DNA from 2 places in the Vibrio sp. 1288 genome. Region 1 is predicted to be linked to the other one. Evidence: riboswitches for the same ligand, from Rfam matches in the RefSeq annotation. Region 1 holds a riboswitch; the other holds the start of a gene.
The links. A riboswitch is a leader RNA that binds a small molecule or an ion and turns the genes downstream of it on or off. The one in region 1 is predicted to bind cyclic di-GMP.

Region 1 (9,664 bases):
CTGCAGCATTTCCGAAGATAGATCACATAAAGCGATTCGATGTCCGAGCTTAGCAAGCTTTTGCGACATTTGTGCCAAACCACCACCAGCGTCTAACACTTCTAGGGGTTGCTGGTCAGCATCTAATTCACTTAGAATCTGTAGAAAATCTTCCCACACAATGATTTGGCGGATCTCCCCTTTATCGGAGCCGTAAATATTTTTTGCAAATTTGTGGGCGATATCGTCGAAATTGCGGTCTTCTGTCACTTCTGCTGAGTTATCATAACGGATTGTGCCGCTATTCTGGCACAAGGAAAGCAGGAATAAAGAGGGATACCCTCATTTTTATTATCAATTGATGTTTTTTCGGACTATTTATGTATGTTTGAGCTGAAAAAAGTAGTGTCAGCCATGCTTATGCCCCTTCCGGCATTGCTGCTGATAGGCTTGTTGGGTCTTGCTCTCATTAGTTTTACTACAAAACGTAAAACTGGCTGCTTCGTTGTTCTATTCTCTTTTGTTGGCATTTTTCTTGTTGCCTTCCAACCTGTTTCAACCAAGCTTCTTATGCCGTTAGAGCGAGAGCATAAAGCCTTTTTGCCAGTTTCTGGCACCATCGACTACGTGATGGTTTTAGGGAATGGTCATGTTATCGATGACGAAATTCCACCCACCTCGCAGTTAAGCCGTGCAGCATTAATGCGCTTAACTGAGGGCATTCGTATTTTAAGAATGTATCCAGGCGCGAAATTAATCTTATCCGGCTATGCTGGCGGATCTGAAATTAGCCACGCGCGAATGATGGCGAACGTTGCCCTTGCGTTGGGAGTCGCGAAATCCGATATCATTTTATTAGAAGATGCGAAAGATACGTGGGAAGAGGCGCGTCAAGCGGCTGCATTCGTTCAACAAAAGGAGATTGTGTTAGTCACTTCCGCGAGTCACATGAGCCGTGCATTGTATGAGTTCAACGCAGCAGGCATTAAACCAATCCCAGCCCCGACCAACTTCTTAGCTATTAGCGAGATAAGTCAACCTTGGGATAAATACTCACCTAAAGCGCGTTACTTAGAACAAACAGAGCTTTATTGGCATGAGTACTTGGGCAGTATTTGGCAAAGGTTGCGTGATACTGTCGGCCAAACACCAATGGTTGAAGCAAACTAGTATTATCTTGAAGCCACAAAAAAGGAGAGCCGAAGCTCTCCTTTTCTTTTTACGATTGAGTTATGTTCCAACTAGTCACCAGCAAACATATAGCCTTCGCCGTGCACCGTTACAAAAATCTGTGGGTTCTTAGGATCGAACTCCATTTTTGCGCGCATACGTCGAATAAGAACATCAATGGTGCGGTCATTCGGCGCATCCACTCGATGGCTGATCATGTTCAAAATACGCTCACGACTTAACACCTGGTTAGGGTAAGACGATAATGCCACCAAAAGTTCATACTCTGCTTTAGTTAGTTTTACTGGCTCACCGTTGCGGCTAAGTGCGCGACGTTGAATGTCGAATGTCCACTCCCCAAAGCGCACAATGTGCTCTTCACTGGTTTCATTCGCTTTCGAGCTGCCACTGCGCGCTGCTGAAATACGCCACAGCAAGTTTTTCACGCGAACTAACAGCTCTCTCAGTTCAAAAGGTTTTGTCACATAATCGTCAGCACCCATTTCTAGGCCTACGATTTTATCAATGCTATCCGTGCGTCCTGTTACTAATATGATACCAATATCCGATTGGCTACGTAACTCACGAGTAAGCATCAGGCCGTCTTCACCAGGCAGGTTAATATCCAGCATGATCAGGTCTACATCGCCCGCTTGCAAAACTTCACGCATTTCTGCGCCACTCTCTGCTTCGCTGACTTGGTAGCCCTCATTTTGGAAATATCCCGCAAGCTTACTACGAGTTACAACATCATCTTCTACGACTAATACGTGATAGCTCATTTACACCACTTTTCTGTCTTCTTATTATCCAAGACGTATTCTATTCATAACTAGTAACATTTCTAGTCATAGATACATTAAAACGCAAGATTTAGCGTTTTTATTGATTCAAAACAAGCTTACCCATTGCTATTAATAAACGGTCATTTTTGACCATAAAACATAACAATTATAGTTACTGCTATTCATTTTAATTGATTACACTTAGGGGATATCCCTAATTGACTTTGTGATGCATGACTTGAAGCATCATTCAGGAGCCCAAAATGCAAGAAGTGAAAGCTTTTAATGAAAAACGCGCTGAAATTTACTGGTGGTTTTCGAGCTTGTTCGCAAAAGAACTAACAGAGAAAGAATTGGAAGCCTATCACAGTGTTGAAATTCGCAGTTTTCTCGCAGGTTTAGGTGAAAATGAGTCGCTAAAACCAGCCGTTGATAGCCTAGTTGATGCATTGAATCGGTTACAAGATCGTGAAGATGCACAACTAGAGCTTGCAGCTGACTTTTGTGAACTGTTTTTGAAGACAGAAAAATACGGCGCTCTTCCTTACGCATCCATGTACATTGGTGAATCAGGTTTACTGAATGACAAGCCAGCTGAGGAAATGGAAAAGTTGATGGCTGAATTTGGCGTTCAAGTAGACGAAAACCTAAAGGAACCTGCGGATCACTTAGCCGTTGAGCTCGACTTTCTCGGGAACATGATTATCCGCTCAAACGAGCTTGAACAAGAAAAACACATGGAAGAAGCCTTCGTTAAACAAAACGACTTTATCCAGCAACAATTGATGTCTTGGTTACCTCAGTTTTCAGACAAATGTAAAAAATTCGACGAATTTGGATTTTACTCGAGTGTCGCGAAACTATTAGTTGCATTTTGTAAACTAGACAGCGCCTACCTTCTTGGTGAATAATTGCCGCCTATTTTTAGGGAGCCTGCCTATCGGGCTTCCTGTATGCCTGAAAGTGACCAATTGTAAGTAACTTGGGTATAATATTCGTTTGCCTTAACTTAGCGCAAAGACGCTTGGTTATTTAGCAGTCAAAATGTGACTTCAAATACACAAATCTCTTGCTGAAAACATTGCTAGTCAGTCCACATAGGGCTAAAATGTGAGCGCAAACGATTAAATATGATTTATATGTAAACCGCTGAAATATAGCGGTTTTTGTGTTTTCTTAACAGGTTGATGGCAATTTCTCATCAGATAGAAAAAAGATAAAATTCATCGACCGATGCTGCTACGTACCCTTTTGTCGCACTTGGATCAACCGCTGCCGAGACACTTAGCGCCAATTTTATATTGCTAGGTGTGAAACCATTAGAGCATCAGGTACATCCAATACGACATATTTCAGTAGCTCGATACAGGACACCATTTATGGCCACGATAAAAGACGTTGCTCGCTTAGCCGGCGTTTCCACTACGACAGTTTCGCACGTTATCAATAAAACGCGTTTCGTTGCAGAAGCAACGCAAGAAAAAGTAATGAAAGCCGTTGACGAGCTGAATTACGCGCCAAGTGCCGTTGCACGCAGCCTAAAATGCAACTCAACTCGTACGATTGGCATGTTAGTAACTCAATCAACTAACCTATTTTTCTCAGAAGTGATTGATGGCGTTGAGAGCTACTGTTACCGCCAAGGCTATACTCTGATTTTATGTAACACAGGCGGGATTTACGAAAAACAACGCGATTACATTCGTATGCTGGCTGAAAAGCGCGTTGATGGCATCCTAGTGATGTGTTCTGACTTAACCGAAGAACTAAAAGAGATGCTTGACCGTCATGCGGACATTCCTAAAGTGGTCATGGATTGGGGCCCAGAGAGCTCACAAGCAGACAAGATCATGGATAACTCAGAAGAAGGTGGCTACATTGCAACCAAACATCTGATTGACAATGGTCATACGGATATCGCTTGTCTAAGCGGTCATTTTGAAAAGCTTGCTTGCCAAGAGCGCATTGCAGGTTTCCGTCGCGCAATGAGCGAAGCGAACCTAGCTGTAAATGAAGACTGGATCCTTGAAGGTAACTTTGAATGTGATACGGCCGTATTAGTTGCAGATAAAATTACCGCAATGGACAAGCGCCCGACGGCGGTATTCTGTTTTAACGACACAATGGCTCTAGGCCTAATGAGCCGCTTGCAACAAAACGGGATCAAAATTCCTGAAGATATTTCAGTGATCGGCTACGACAACATCGAGCTTGCGGAATACTTCTCTCCACCGCTAACGACTATCCACCAACCTAAACGTCGTGTTGGTAAAAATGCATTCGAAATTCTACTTGAGCGTATCAAAGATAAAGAACACGAAAAACGAATTTTCGAAATGCAACCTGAGCTTGTAATTCGAAATACTGTGAAAAAAATGAACTAAATTTCACTGTATTTAACCGTGTTAAATAAGCGCTCTACAGGGGCGCTTATTTTTTTGGAAAAATTAAGCATTCTCTAATACTTCACACCACTCTAATAACAATTGACTAACGTTAACTCCCTGTTTTATATAAATGTAATATATATTAAGAACTCCTTTTCAAAGGCCAATTTGCACCTTTCCATATGCAAAATAGAGCATTCAATCTATCATTTTTATTGAACCGAAATCACACTTTTAACGCTAAACCGTGATGTTAATTCAATATAAGAAGTATGCTCATTGTGTCACGCACAGGGCAAACCATTCGAAAGAGTGGGACGCAAAGCCTCCGGCCTGAACCATATTACGATATGGAAGGTAGCGGGGTTACCGATGGCAAGTGTGTAAGCAATGACTTTACTCTGTAATGACATTGTTTTTACGCATGTTTGCTACTCTCTCGGACCTGACTTTTGGTGGCGTAATATTAATTACACCGAGATAACAAAACATGGATAAACCGATACTCAAAGACTCTATGAAGCTATTTGAGGCACTTGGTAATATCAAGTCGCGCTCAATGTTTGGTGGCTTCGGACTATTCGCTGATGAAACAATGTTTGCACTAGTGGTAAACAATCAGCTTCATATCAGAGCAGACCAAAAAACTTCATCTGACTTCGAGAAACAAGGGCTAAAGCCTTACGTTTATAAAAAACGTGGCTTTCCAGTCGTTACAAAGTACTACGCTATTTCCAGCGATTTATGGGAATCAAGCGAACGCTTAATCGAAGTAGCGAATCAATCATTGAAAAAGGCAAAGCTTGAGAAAGAACAGCAAGCAAGTACAAAGCCTAACCGTTTGAAAGATTTGCCTAACTTACGACTGGCTACCGAGCGCATGCTAAAAAAAGCCGGCATCGAATCCGTAGAGAAGCTTGAAGAGGAAGGTGCGCTTAACGCCTATAAAGCGATAAGAGATACGCACTCTGCAACCGTCAACATTGAGTTGCTATGGGCACTAGAAGGTGCTATCAACGGCACTCATTGGAGTGTGGTACCTCAAGCTCGCCGAGATGAGTTGATGAACGGCCTCCAATAAAAGTCGGCCTAAAAACTATCTTGTAAAACCGCAGTCTAATCTGCGGTTTTTTTGTGAAATTTTTTCGGTTTTCCTACTGTCTTATTACATATATCCCAAATTGGAATCAAAATTATGAATAAGAAACTGATATTAGGTCTCATCCTACTAGCGGCTATCGTCTTTTTAGGTATTAACTTTGGCCAGTATTTAACCTTAGAGAATGCAAAAGCCCAACAAGAAGCACTAACTACATACATCGATCAGAATTTTGTATTCTCGGCTGCGATTTACTTTTTTACCTACATTGCAATTACCGCTTTTTCTATCCCAGGAGCGGCAGTAGTCACCTTACTTGGTGCAGCCTTATTTGGTTTTTGGACAAGCTTGCTACTGGTTTCTTTCGCTAGCACTATGGGGGCAACACTGGCCTTCTTGAGCAGCCGATACTTATTGCGTGACTGGGTACAAAACAAATTCGGAAATAAACTCAACGCAATTAATCAAGGTGTCGAAAAAGACGGAGCTTTTTATCTATTTTCCTTGCGTCTAATCCCTGTATTCCCTTTCTTTCTAATCAACTTACTGATGGGCTTAACACCGATGTCTGTAGGTCGATTTTATCTCACTAGCCAAATAGGTATGCTGCCAGGCACAGCCGTATATCTGAATGCAGGTACTCAATTAGCAACAATTGAAAGCCTATCGGGCATTGTTTCACCCGCAGTATTAGCGTCTTTTGCGCTATTGGGACTATTTCCAATCATCACTAAATGGGTTATGAATAAAGTAAGGCCGACACCAAGTCAGCAAAACTCGTAATTGGTGAAGTGGGTATTTTGATGAAAATATTTATCGCTAAAAACCCAGCAGAAGCACACATTGTATGTGAGCTGCTTAAAGTGGAACAAATTTACTGTGAAGTTCGCGGAGAAGGTATTTTCGGCTTAAAAGGAGAACTGCCGTTTGGTGATGATACCGATCCTTATGTGTGGCTTTTTGACACGGCACAAAAGATGAAAGCTGAAGAAATAGTAAAAGCATATCGAAAACAATCCGATAGGCATGAGTATCAAGATTGGCAATGCCCAAAATGTCATGAAATAAACGAAGGGCAATTTGGTGCATGTTGGCAATGTGGATATCAACTAGGAGAGCTATAGCGGCTCTCCTATTCAGTGGATGCACTCAGTTTTAAGCACATACAGCTTGCTGTTTAATAAACTCGATGGAGTGTTGATTGAAGTCTTCTGGACGCTCTACATTGCATACATGACCACAATTCGGGATTTCTCGTAGAATGCTGAGCTTATGTGCTGCAACCATTTCTTTGACAGGTTTAATAAACATGTAATCCCTGTCGCCCATTAAGTAAAGAGTCGGAATGGGTAACTCTCGATCTTTAAAATATTTCATTAACGGATTTACATCAGCGGCAAGAATAAACCAACGTTTAAATTCTTTTTGGCAAAGCTTCTTGGCTTCGCGAATAAAAAGGTGGCGAGATTCTCGTTGGCTTCTTTGAGGCATAACAATATAAGCGAACAGTTTGTAGAGCCACATGTACGGTAGGATATGCTTACAAAAATTACCTAATTTCACCAATATCTGAGAACGAGTGTTAAGCCTTGTGACAGCACCACCGAGCACCATCGAACGTACGCGCTCTGATGACAATTCAGCAAGGTTTCGAACAATAATAGTACCAAGCGACATACCGACAAAATGAGCGGATTGGATCTTTAAATGGTCCAATACTTTCAAAATATCTTGGGTAACTTCCGTAAAGGTATAACGGCTAGCAATGAGCTCTTTAAGTAACTGATTTGACTTTCCATGACCTCTTAAATCGATCAGCAATAAGTTAAAGTGTTGCTTGTAAGCTTTAATTTGCTTGAACCAGATAGAAGAGCTACCACCAGCACCGTGCACAAATACAACCCACTCATTACTAGTAGGGTGCAAATAGGTTTTATGAAAAAGTAGCGGCTGGGTCATATTGAGTATCAAAAAGATCGTGCTATTGAGTAAAAAGCCATCCTACCACACTCCCCTTACTCAAGATAATAAAGGCACCTCATTCGGTGCCTTTCGTTACAATTTTAAGTCAAACTAACGCTGAGTGGTAAAGCTGCAAATAAGATTCTGCGGCCTTTTGCCAACAAAAGTCTTGTTGCATCGCGTGCAACTGTACTTTATTCACTTCAGGCTCGTTTTGAGCGTAGAGCAACAGTGCCCTTAGCATCGTTAACAACAATGCCTGCGGTGTCGGTTCGAAAAAAACAAACCCCGTTGCTTCAGATGGGTTTACATCATAATCGCTAACGCTGTCCTTTAAGCCACCAACACCGCGTACTATCGGTAATGTCCCATAAGCCATACTATAGATTTGGTTTAAGCCACATGGTTCAAACTCAGAAGGCATCAAGAAGAAATCAGAACCAGCTTCAACGATATGCGCAAGTTCATTGTCATACGCTTCTACAAAGGCAAATTTGCTAGAAAACCGCGCGGCAACCTCTCGTAACTGAGCGGCAAGAACAGGGTCTCCGGTCCCAACGACAACTAGCTGAACATCGTGCTTCAAAAAATCGGCCAAAGCAGGCAACAAGTAATGAACGCCTTTCTGCTGGGTCAACCGACAAACCATACCGAACATAGCTACATTTTTTTCGGGCAAATTTAGTCGTTGTTGTAATGCTTTTTTACAAGCTTTCTTCCCTTGCGACATACTTTGCTGGTCGGCGCAGTAATTAACCGGCAAGTAGGTATCAGTTTCCGGATTCCAAGCGCTGTAATCACAACCGTTCAAAATACCAACTAAGTCCTGCGCGCGTTGCTGAAACTCCCAAGCCATTCCATGACTGCCAAGCTCTGTTTTTAGTTCCTCTGCGTACGTAGGGCTAACCGCGTTTATCTTATCTGCATTCATTACACCAGCTTTAAGCATCGTAATATGCGTTGCACTCACCGCAGCATCGGGAACGTTTCTATAATGAAACTCTGGCAAACACTGCACGTCTTCATAACTAAATACGCCTTTAAAGACCGCATTGTGAATTGAAATGACGCTTTTAGTATGAGCAAAAAACGGATCATTGCCATACCTGTGCTTGAGCAAAAATGGAACAAGACCTGTGTGCCAATCGTTCGCGTGTATGATATTAGGTTGAAAGGCGAGCTTGGGTAACATATCGAGACATGCTGCACTAAAAAACGCAAAGCGCTCGCCGTTATCAGTATACGCTTGGTTGTTCTCCGCATACATTGATGGTCGATTGAAATACGGCGGACAATCAATCAGGTAAACAGGATTTTGACCTAACATGAGCCGCAAAACTCGATACTCCGTATGCGGCCATGATGTTAATTCTGTTTCTAATACAACTTCTGCGTCTGCGAGTTTATCAATACTGCTGTACGCAGGGATGGTAATTCTTACGTCTTGCTGTAGGTTTTGAAGGGCTTCCGGTAGTGCCTTGGCAACATCTGCCAAGCCACCACTTTTAATGAGGCCTTCAACCTCAGAAGCTACAAACAGAATAGATAAGTTGTTAGTAGCCAACTCGAGCTCCTTTCGGAATAACAACAATGCCCTCCTCAGACACGTGGAAGTGTTTTTTATCTTCTTGAAGATTCACACCAATCTGAGTACCAGGAGCAATATCGGCATCCTTGTCGACAATCACACGACGTAAAACACATCCTTCGCCAATTTTTACGTCACCAAGAAGTATACATTCGCTGATATCGCAAGCAGAAGCAATATTACTGCGAAAACCAAGCACCGACTTTTCGATTCTTGAGCCTCTAACATAGCTGCCATTACACACTAAACTATCGATTATCTGCACACGACCATTATCAGAGTCGGTAAATGTCGCAGGTGGCAATGGTGGGTAGTAGGTATGCAATGGCCATTTACGGTTGTACAGCGAAAATGGTGCATCTTTTTCTAGCAGATCCATATGCGCTTGCCAGTACGCATCAATAGTTCCGACATCACGCCAGTACACCTCTTCTTTTTCGCCACTGATTTTGTTGGTACTGAAGTCATACACGAACACATCACCTCTAGGGAACATCTTTGGAATGATGTCCTTTCCAAAATCATGTGATGAAGCTTCATTATCCGCATCTTCGACCAACTCTGAGAACAGTACCTGAGCTTCAAAAACATAGTTACCCATTGAAACTAAAGCGTAATCCGGGTCACCAGGAATCGACTTCGGATTTGCTGGTTTTTCTTCAAAGCCAATCATACGGCCTTCACTATCCACTTC
Region 2 (9,664 bases), on a different contig from region 1:
GGGAAAGCTGTCATTTTTGCGTTTGATTATAAAAGAGCCTCATCGTGAGGCTCTTTTTACTTAACGTTCAAAGGGTGATTTAGTTGACTTTATCCCAAGCCATCTCCCAGTGTGAACCTATTCCAGGCTCGTAATGATTTGCGCTTTCTTTCCACTGCATACAGTAACCAGAGTATGGGAAAGGTTTACATTGATAAATGCCCCCGTCGCTGGCAAGCACTTTTGTGCCCGCCGTGTAGCTAGATAGTCCTTCAGGGAAGACAAAATCGTACTCATCAGATGGTGGTGGAGTAACTGACTCTTCTTTTAAGTGAAAGTCGAGTGTTTGCTGATCCACCAAGTTGCCATCTTTATCCTTAATACGTGTTACGAGCATATGGTGACCCGGCTCCGATTTACTTAAAGCGAGCGATATCGCCTCTACCGAGCCGTCTTTCATTTCGTTTGCCCAACTTGCAAGTGGTTCGCGATGGTGATTGTAAACGGTGAGTTCTGCATTTAAATCGCCTTCAGCAGTTAGTGTCAGATCCAACGTTGTCGGTGTTGACTCAATGATATATTCGTCTGCTAAGCCATCTACTGTGAGTGAGTATTCTGGAACAGGAGTTTCAATGTTATAGCCGATCTCTACTCGCTCAAGGCCGCTATTTGCTTGCAGATACACCGGATTAGTACCATAAACAGGAGTGAATTTATCCTCTGCATACTGCCCGGCTTGCAGTTTTGCTTGTTCTTGGTTTAGCTTAGTCGCGAGTGCGTAAGACCAGTTTTTCGCTTGGCCCATTGCTGCATCGGTAATTTCTAGTTCAGTTCTATACGCTATGTTTTCACCTGCTTGATCAAATACGCGCGTATAAACCGAATCCCCAATATTTAAATCCATTGTAGGAATAATTTGACCGCCTTGCTTCCAATCTGGAATAACGGGACTGTCACCATCAAATTTCACATCGATCACGTTATAAAATGAGGCTGCAGTGTCGCCAACATCCCATACTGCCAGGATGACATGGTATCCCTCGCGAGTAGGCACATTACATTGATGGCTTACCTGTTTCGGGGGTTGAACCATATTGCCGTCGACGACACAGAAAGGAGTTAGATCAAAAGAGTCTCGTGATAGTGAAGCGTTTGGGTTCCAATCAGGCTTGGTGATGTAATATTTCCAGTCGCGCGTCACGTGGTTAGCGGTAAATGTCCATTCAAAAGTTTGTGTACCTGCTTGAATAGTGCGTTTTACCCAACGGTCGGCAGTTTGCTCATCAAGGGCAGCTGCTAAAGCGGTTTCGGCACTCGCTATTTTACCATCGCGAGGCCCTGTTTCGGGAAAGCCATCAGGGCCTTCAACGCTTTGCGGTTCATATTGAATCGCACCGCAGTTATTATTTTTTTCGTTAGTATCTGGCGTTGGATACTTACATAGTGCCGAGCGACTTGCAGCGACACCACCATTGGTTTCTGATACATAACCGTGAGCCGCAGCACCTGAGCTAATGCTTGCAAGTGCTAACGCGAGTACGGATTTGGTTGGAAATGATTTCATCACATGTCCTCTGTTATGGCTGACAAACTAGTGTCACACCCCGGCGCATGCTGAGCATAAAGCAACGCTACAGAAATTGGACTTCTGTAACACTGCGTCATGGTAACCCCGCTATCATGAGCATTCTTTTAGATTTTTAAATGCTGACAGACCGGAAGCTTTGCGTCCCACCCTTTCGAATGGTTTGCCGAAATGTGATTGAGCAGCCAAAATTTAGCTTAAGAATTTACATGTGGAAAAGTAAACGTCACTGACATGGAATCCTGTTCTCAAATTGAAAGATAACGATATCTTAACCTCGTCAATATTGTGCAGTGTTGTCTTGCAAGATATTGATTTTAATTTTGTCTTTATCTTTTTTTATAGTCATCGTGAATGAGTGGGGATTTGTTGGGGATAAGTGGAGAGGAATCGTGCTAAGGGTGGAAGAAGTTCTGTCTAAAGGGCGGAGTGTACCGCCCTTTGAATGGTGTTATTTCGGCATGATCACAGTATCAATCACGTGAATGACACCGTTTTTAGCTTTCACATCGGTTGCAATGACATTTGCATCGTTAACCATGACTTTATCGCCCATGGTTTTAATCATCACATCTTGCCCCTGAACCGTAGTCGCTTTGTCTAGCTTAACAACATCGGCAGCCATCACTTTCCCTGGGACGACGTGATAAGTCAAAACAGATACTAACTTGTCTTTGTTTTCCGGCATTAAGAGCATGTCGACTGTGCCGTCTGGCAGTTTTGCAAAAGCGTCATCCGTTGGTGCAAAAACAGTAAATGGGCCTTCCCCTTTGAGAGTGTCAACCAAGCCCGCTGCTTTTACCGCAGCAACAAGCGTATTGAAAGAGCCGTTTTCAGCGGCAACGTCGACAATATCGGCTTTCATCATGCCATGCTCATGAGCCTTGACGGGAAGCATAAAAGATAACGTCGCCATCAGTGTCGCCGCGATAACTAAGATACGTTTGAACATAATGTGTTCCTTACTAGTTGAGGGTACAACGGGTTCCCTGGAGTGTGTTTGCATTTGTACGCATTGTGATTGAGAGATGATCATCGCGTCCTACTTTCTTTTGAGGGTCTAACATGTCGCGCAAGAATTCGTCTGCCTTCTTGTTTCACATCGGCTCGTTTCCGCCACGTCCATAAGCGCTCTCTTGCTGCCTTAGCTGCGTTGTCTGGTGTGATAATAGGTGCAAGGTAACGGCTATCTGGCTGCAACTGATACATGACAGCTTCCATCTGGGTCATTGTCCAAGGCTCGAATAAAAGAGGGGGAGGAACCATTTGCAATTCAGGTACCCACTTGTAGATGAACGTGCCGTCAGGAGCATGTTCTTGGGCTTGCTTGATCGGATTATAAATACGGATTGTGTTAGTCCCGGTTACTCCTGCTTGCATTTGGAATTGTGGGTAATGAATTCCGGGCTCAAAGTCGAGAAACAGTTGCGCTAAATGCGTTACACCTACTCGCCAATTCATGTTCATGTGGTGAGTAAGAAAGCTAACCAGCATGGCACGCATGCGAAAGTTAATGTAACCAGTGTGGTGCAAACAGCGCATGCAGGCATCAATCAAAGGTACGCCAGTATGCCCGGATTTCCATGCTGCTAACTTTTCTTCATCGAAAGTACTACTTTGTTTAATCAATGGTTCGTAAGCCCGATTAACGCAGTAAAACTCCATGTCGTATTCCGATTCGAATTTTTGGATGAAGTGACAGTGCCAATGAAGCCGTGAAGACAATGCAATTAAGCTGCGACGAAACCCAGCCACTTGCCAGTGTTTCAAAAGGTATTGATAAACTTCACGCAAGGATATGTTACCCCAAGCGAGGTATGGAGAAAGGCGAGTACAGGCTGTACGTGAGGCAGTGGGACTAGAAATGCTTCGATAGTAATCACGACCTCGACGATGAAAAAAGTCCTCTAGTGTTTTCCAAGCGAGCCGGCTTCCTCCCGTTTGCATTCCTTTGCATTTTGATAGCCAGGATGATGGTGGCGAAAACGAACAGCCGAGAGTTTCTGCATCCAATGAATGCAATAAGTCGGTTTGGAGCTCAATAGGGCTTATTGAGGCTCTCATGACAGAGTCCCAATGTTTGTCCCAACCTTGCCGGTTTTTTGCACCTCTGATAACAGCACCGTGTTCGAACTCAAACCAGTCGATGTTCTGCTCATACAGCCAAGCGGCAACTTGTTTGTCGCGCTCAAAGGTGCAGTTGAGTCCTATTTCTTGGTGAGAAAAAACAGCGTTGATTTGATATTGCGCTTGAATTGATTGGAAACATGCTAAGGCATCGTCATACAGCACCGTGATTCGATGCCCATACGCTTTGAGCGTCTCATCCATGTCTTGCAGTGATTGCCAAACAAATCGCCAGTGGCGCTCAGAATAGTGTGGGTTGTTCAATAGCAATGGTTCAACAATATACAAAAGCACAGTTGGGTGCTTTGTTGATAATGCTTGAGTTAGTGGTTGATGGTCAGTCAGCCTTAAATCTCGTTTTAACCACACGACATTGATTGTTTGCATCGGAATCCTCTTTGTTTCCGATGTTGTACGCAAGTAAACCGAAGAAATCTCATCCAATGATCGGTTTTATTCCACAAAACGTAGAGGTAACTTTTAGGGAGGTGACACATGGCAATACCATTGAGTAAGTTACAAAAATACTTCTATGTAGACAAATTGGTCATTCATTCGCTTGATCTCGCATTGTACCAGGCATCTGTCGTGATTGATGGAGAAGCGCAATTTATCACTGATGACAACGGTATCTTTTTGAGGGCTCATTCCCTGATCGAGATGCAAAAGAAGTGCAGGAATATCAAGGCAAATAAGCAGGTTTTAGTGCATCAAAGTGCTTATGATGAAATGGTGGGGCTACCCGAAGGCAAAAGAGACAATAAACTAGAGGTATTGGTGAGGGATACAAAATTGTATTGAAAGAGTATTGGTGCGTAGTAAAAGCGAGCCACCTTACGGCAGCTCGCTAAATATAAGGAGAGTTGGGCTTAGTCTTGTTTACGCTGCGCTTCTTTTTGCGCGTACTTAGCGGCACGTCGGGCTTCTCTTTGCTTGGCACTTTCACCACCAACATGCTGCTCGCCTCGCTGCTCTGCAAGAACAATTTGTTTTTCACGCTCGCGGAATCGAGCAATTTGTTCTTCTGAGTGTGTGCCGTGACATTTTGGACAGCTCACGCCTTGCTCGAACAATTCTGACTGTTTGTCTTCTTCAGTGATCGGTAGACGACAAGCGTTACATAAATCGTAATCTGCTTTTTCTAGCTGGTGGTTCACTGCAACACGCCCGTCAAATACGTAACAATCGCCTTCCCACATGCTCTCTTCTTGAGGAACTTCTTCAAGATATTTAAGAATGCCGCCTTCTAAGTGGTAGACCTCATCAAAGCCCTGCTCTTTCATGTAAGCCGTTGATTTTTCGCAGCGGATACCACCGGTACAGAACATCGCAACTTTCTTGTGTTTTGCCGGGTCCATGTTTTCTTTTACATAGTCTGGGAATTCACGAAAGGTTTCAGTATTTGGGTTTACAGCGCCTTTGAATGTCCCGATCTCGATTTCGTAATCATTACGTGTATCGACAACAAACACTTCAGGATCAGCAATAAGATCGTTCCACTCTTGAGGTTTCACGTAAGTACCCACTACGTGGCGAGGGTCTATACCTTCAACACCTAATGTTACGATCTCTTTTTTCAATTTCACTTTGGTGCGATTGAATGGCTGGGTCTCAGAATACGACTCTTTGTATACGGTGCCAGTCAAACGAGGTTCGTTGTTTAGCCACTCCAGTAGCGTATCAATACCTGCACGATCAGATGCAACAGTACCGTTGATACCTTCACTTGCCAGTAGTAATGTTCCGCGAATATGGTGTTTTTCCATCAACGCAAGTAATGGCTCGCGTAGCTCTTGATAGTTATTCAGCTCAACAAACTTGTACAGCGCACAAACTACATACTGACTCATGAGGTTTCCTTTAAAAATACAGGTGGTCAACGACCTTAAAATTTTAGCGGCACGAAGTATACCTGACTAAACTAGTCGGAAATACGGACAAATTATACGGATATTATGAGTAGGCGGGGCCTGGCGGTCTTTGATAGGAGGAGCATGTCCGCAGGTGAAGCCGCTATGTGTTCAAATTATAAGCATTAATTATAGTGGGTTAGGTAGGTTGGAGCCGATACTTTTGGTTTAGATTTATGCTGTTATTCTGTTTTAGGCCCTTCAAAAAAGTTAGGCGCAAGAAGCACCAAATAATCACCGGAGTCATTGACAAGGAAAGGACATGTCGCAGTTTTATACATGAGGTGGTGAGGGATAAAGGTTTAGGGACAAAGAGTGAATGACTGATCGCCATTGTTCATAAACCGCTATAAAACGCCTTTTCACCACATACTGAAAAGGCGTTTTTCTAACGTCTGCCGTGCTTATTTCAACGTAGCTGCGGTCTGTTTACCCATGGCTATGAGCCTATCGAGAATACGTTCACCGTCGGCACGTAAACCGTTGTGCTCGTACTCATTGGTGATCCACGCTTTTGAATTTGGTATTAACGCGAGCGTCTCTCGACTGATATCCATTTCAACAAACATATCATCGGCGTAAACGGCGCAACTGACAGGCACTTTGTTTTGAGCCAGCTGTGTTTGATCGTACAGCGCAGCCCAATCTTCTTTCGCGGCTAATATTTCTGCGGCGTCTTTTAGTGGCTTGAGGTTAACGTATTGGTCGAACATCCATGGGAAGACCATTTCCCCCGTAAAGTAAAATGGCTTGCCAGATTCATAATTAAACTCTGATCGGGTTTGGCGAACGCGGTGCGCACTCCAATTCGACGCGAAGCTTTGACAGTAAATCGATTCATGCAAAATGGCGTAGATCGGGTTGGTTTGGAAGTTTTGCTGCGCCAACATATCGTTTAAGAACTCATAACGAAGTTGTGGTTTGCCGTTCACTTCAATCAACGCGCTTTCTAGCCAATAGTAAGTTGGTAAGAAAGTATCACTCACACCAAAGTTGATGCCGATTTGTTGAAATTGTTCCACCGTGAAGCGTTGACCATTTGGTAGGTACTCTTCATTTTCTAGCAAGTGATTCGCAATGTTTTGGCAAAGTTGCTGTGCATTGGGAAATTGTTGGAAGAACGCTTGGTTTTTCTCCATGGTGCGTTTGAAAGTGGCTTCATACACATCGTCGGCATGACGCGAGACTGATGGCACGCCACCTGTGATGTAGCTTTGTAGCAAGCTGTCTGGGAACAAAGACAAATAGGTGAGGGAGCAAAAACCACCAAAGCTTTGACCTAAGATCGCCCATTTTTCGACGCCAAATTGCTCACGAATGTATTCCGCATCACGAACAATGTTGTCTGCGCGGAAGTGGCTTAAGTAGTCTGCTTGTTGCTGCGGTGTGAAATGAGCCAGAGTCTGATGATTAATCACCGAACTATTGCCCGTACCGCGCTGGTCGAGGAGCAAAACTCGGTACTCTTGCAGCGCGCGTTTTACCCAGCCGTTATTGCCGTTTTGACGCGGAGAGGGAAAGCCAGGTCCGCCCTGAAAGTAAACCAACCAAGGTTTGGTCGATTCTTCATCGCCAACTAGGCAAACCGCACGGGCGAAGACTTCAATGGTGCCTTTGCTCGCGTCTTGGTAATCCAGAGGAACGGTAAAACTGTGGGGAGTGTAATGCAATCCTGCGTCGATAAATGATTGAGCGTTCATTGTTATCTTTATTTCCTTATTGAGGGGTAGCGCTACTTTACTGCGAATGGCATGAAGAACCAATGCTATTTCCCAATCGCCTCTTCAGTTCTATACCTTGGTCAAATCAATGTAAGTTCAAGAAAATGAAACGATTAGCGACTGGTGCAACTGGTTGAGTGAGCTATGCTCAATAGAGTTGCGACAAAGTAAGAGCATGGAGGAAGTCGGATGAAAGTGTCACTGGCTCGATGGACAATTGTGACTTGTTTAATAAGCGTACCTACTTTTGCCGTTGTTACGCCCAACCCACCTCAGTTACAGGCAAAAGGTTACGTATTAATGGACTTTCAATCCGGTGCCATTATTGCCGAGCATAACGGGCGAGCAGGCCTTGCTCCGGCGAGTTTAACCAAGTTGATGACCGCTTATGTCGTTGGACAAGAAATCAAAGCGGGGCGTTTGAAATGGGATGATGTTGTCACCGTGAGCGAAAACGCGTGGTCGGCCAAGTTTCCCGGTTCTTCTAAAATGTTCATCAAACCGAAAGATGAAATTAGTGTTGCGAACTTAATGCGCGGCGTGATCATCCAATCAGGAAATGATGCGTGTGTTGCACTGGCTGAGCATGTTGCAGGCAGTGAACGCGGCTTTGTCGCCTTGATGAATGGTTGGGCGGAGAAATTAGGACTGCAAGACACCTATTTTGTGAACTCCCATGGTCTTGATAGTGATGGCATCCAAACCTCACCAACCGATATGGCAAAACTCATGCAGTCGATCATCAGCGATGTTCCTGATGTGTATGCGCTATACAGTGAGAAAGTCTTCAAGTGGAACGACATTACACAGTACAACCGCAATAAATTGCTGTGGGACAATTCCATTGATGTCGACGGGGGCAAAACCGGCTACACCAGCAATGCGGGATACAGCTTGGTGAGTTCGGCCAAAGAAGGAAGAATGCGCCTTATCTCGGTGGTGATGGGCACGCCAAGTAAACAGGCTCGGATCAGCCAATCGAAGAATCTACTCAGCTATGGTTTTCGTTTTTATGACACCAAGCAAGTTGCTAAGCAAGGCCAAGTTGAGTCTAAAGTTCGCGTTTGGAAGGGAAATACCAATCAAGTTGAGGCGATCTTTGCTAAAGATGCCTATCTCACTCTGCCTCGTTCAATGACGGCTGGGCTTGATAAGAGTGTGGTGTTAAATGAACCGTTGATTGCGCCGATCGCGCAAGGAGATGAGATTGGTAAGGTCGTTTGGAAAAGTGATGACAGTACCGTGGCGAGTTATCCCTTGGTCAGCAGCCAAGCGGTAGAAGAGGGCTCGTGGTTCGCTCAGCTTTGGGACAGTCTGGTGCTGTGGGTGAAATCGTTCTTTAACTAGAATAAAAACGAGCAGAAGTGTCTTTCTGCATTTTTTTGTTGATGGCCGCCCTGCTATAACGCTGGGCGGTGTCTTATTTAACGGTTTATTCCGACAAGGTGATGATTGGTAAATCGTCCCAAATCTTACTTTCATCCGATGCGCCACCGGAGAAGTTCCAAGGGCCTTTGTCTTGCTCTAGCGGACGGTAAGTTGCCGAAAGGCCGTCTAAGTCCCAAGTCGTGACATAGAAGCGGATACCATCGAGCGAATCTGGGCGGCCTAGTGCATCGCTAGCAAAGTCCATTGAAATGGTGTTGTTGGCTTTGTCTACTGTCACTGTTGGTGCTGGCGTTACGGCTTCTCCCCATGTCGTCGCATTTGCTCCTTTGGTGTTGTAAATCGAGCTTTGCCAGCCAAAAACAACCGCATTGCGACTCCAGGTTCCGCTTGGCATAGAAGCGTTGATCTTCGGTAGCTCAGACAAGTTGGTTGCCGTTTCTTCCGGTAAATCCATAAAGATGGTGAAACCCACGTGGTCGAAGCCGTTTGGTGGTAACCAAGTGTCGGTGATTTTGTCCATAGTGAAGGTCAAACGTACGTTACTGCCAACGGTAAATACCTCAGCTTTGTTGATTGCGAGTTGGCTATTGTTTTTATCGAATGTTGGATCCGTTGGTAGCGAATAGTTACCGTTAGGACCGCCCATGCCATCTTGCGCATCACCCGCGTCATCAATAGTGTCGTCTGGCGTGTTTGACCAGCTTAAGTCCGACACAAAGTTAACATCTTCAATGCCAGCTTTTTTCTCAGTAGAATAAATCGCGAAGCGGTGTTGTTGTTCGCCAATTGCAAAGTGACGAGTCGACAGCGTGACACTAAACTGACCATCAGCGCCTGCAGTAATGGCTTGCGCTGTTTCTAAGTTACCATCGACGACAAGGTTCAACTTCTCGTTGGCGTTCGCACTACCCGCGATAACAATATCACCAGTGATGGTTTTTCCTTCCCAACCC

Region 2: another riboswitch for cyclic di-GMP. It lies ahead of gbpA (N-acetylglucosamine-binding protein GbpA); the one in region 1 lies ahead of R8O11_RS06405 (TfoX/Sxy family DNA transformation protein).

Annotation. Positions count from the first base shown of each region.
Region 1 is NZ_JAWPOX010000006.1:50,322-59,985, reverse strand. Features, by position in the region: gene cmoM (tRNA uridine 5-oxyacetic acid(34) methyltransferase CmoM) at 1-249, opposite strand, end outside; gene elyC (envelope biogenesis factor ElyC) at 364-1,149, shown strand; gene torR (two-component system response regulator TorR) at 1,221-1,931, opposite strand; gene torD (molecular chaperone TorD) at 2,198-2,845, shown strand; gene purR (HTH-type transcriptional repressor PurR) at 3,314-4,318, shown strand; cyclic di-GMP riboswitch class I at 4,606-4,695, shown strand; gene R8O11_RS06405 (TfoX/Sxy family DNA transformation protein) at 4,812-5,402, shown strand; gene R8O11_RS06400 (TVP38/TMEM64 family protein) at 5,517-6,203, shown strand; gene R8O11_RS06395 (DUF2007 domain-containing protein) at 6,224-6,544, shown strand; gene R8O11_RS06390 (alpha/beta fold hydrolase) at 6,576-7,379, opposite strand; gene glgA (glycogen synthase GlgA) at 7,489-8,946, opposite strand; gene glgC (glucose-1-phosphate adenylyltransferase) at 8,936-9,664, opposite strand, start outside.
Region 2 is NZ_JAWPOX010000008.1:5,118-14,781, forward strand. Features, by position in the region: gene R8O11_RS07875 (patatin family protein) at 1-26, shown strand, start outside; gene gbpA (N-acetylglucosamine-binding protein GbpA) at 80-1,543, opposite strand; cyclic di-GMP riboswitch class I at 1,642-1,742, opposite strand; gene R8O11_RS07885 (fasciclin domain-containing protein) at 2,016-2,516, opposite strand; gene R8O11_RS07890 (deoxyribodipyrimidine photo-lyase) at 2,597-4,078, opposite strand; gene R8O11_RS07895 (DUF6482 family protein) at 4,187-4,492, shown strand; gene R8O11_RS07900 (rhodanese-related sulfurtransferase) at 4,561-5,541, opposite strand; gene R8O11_RS07905 (alpha/beta fold hydrolase) at 6,006-7,301, opposite strand; gene R8O11_RS07910 (D-alanyl-D-alanine carboxypeptidase family protein) at 7,512-8,669, shown strand; gene R8O11_RS07915 (alpha-amylase family glycosyl hydrolase) at 8,755-9,664, opposite strand, start outside.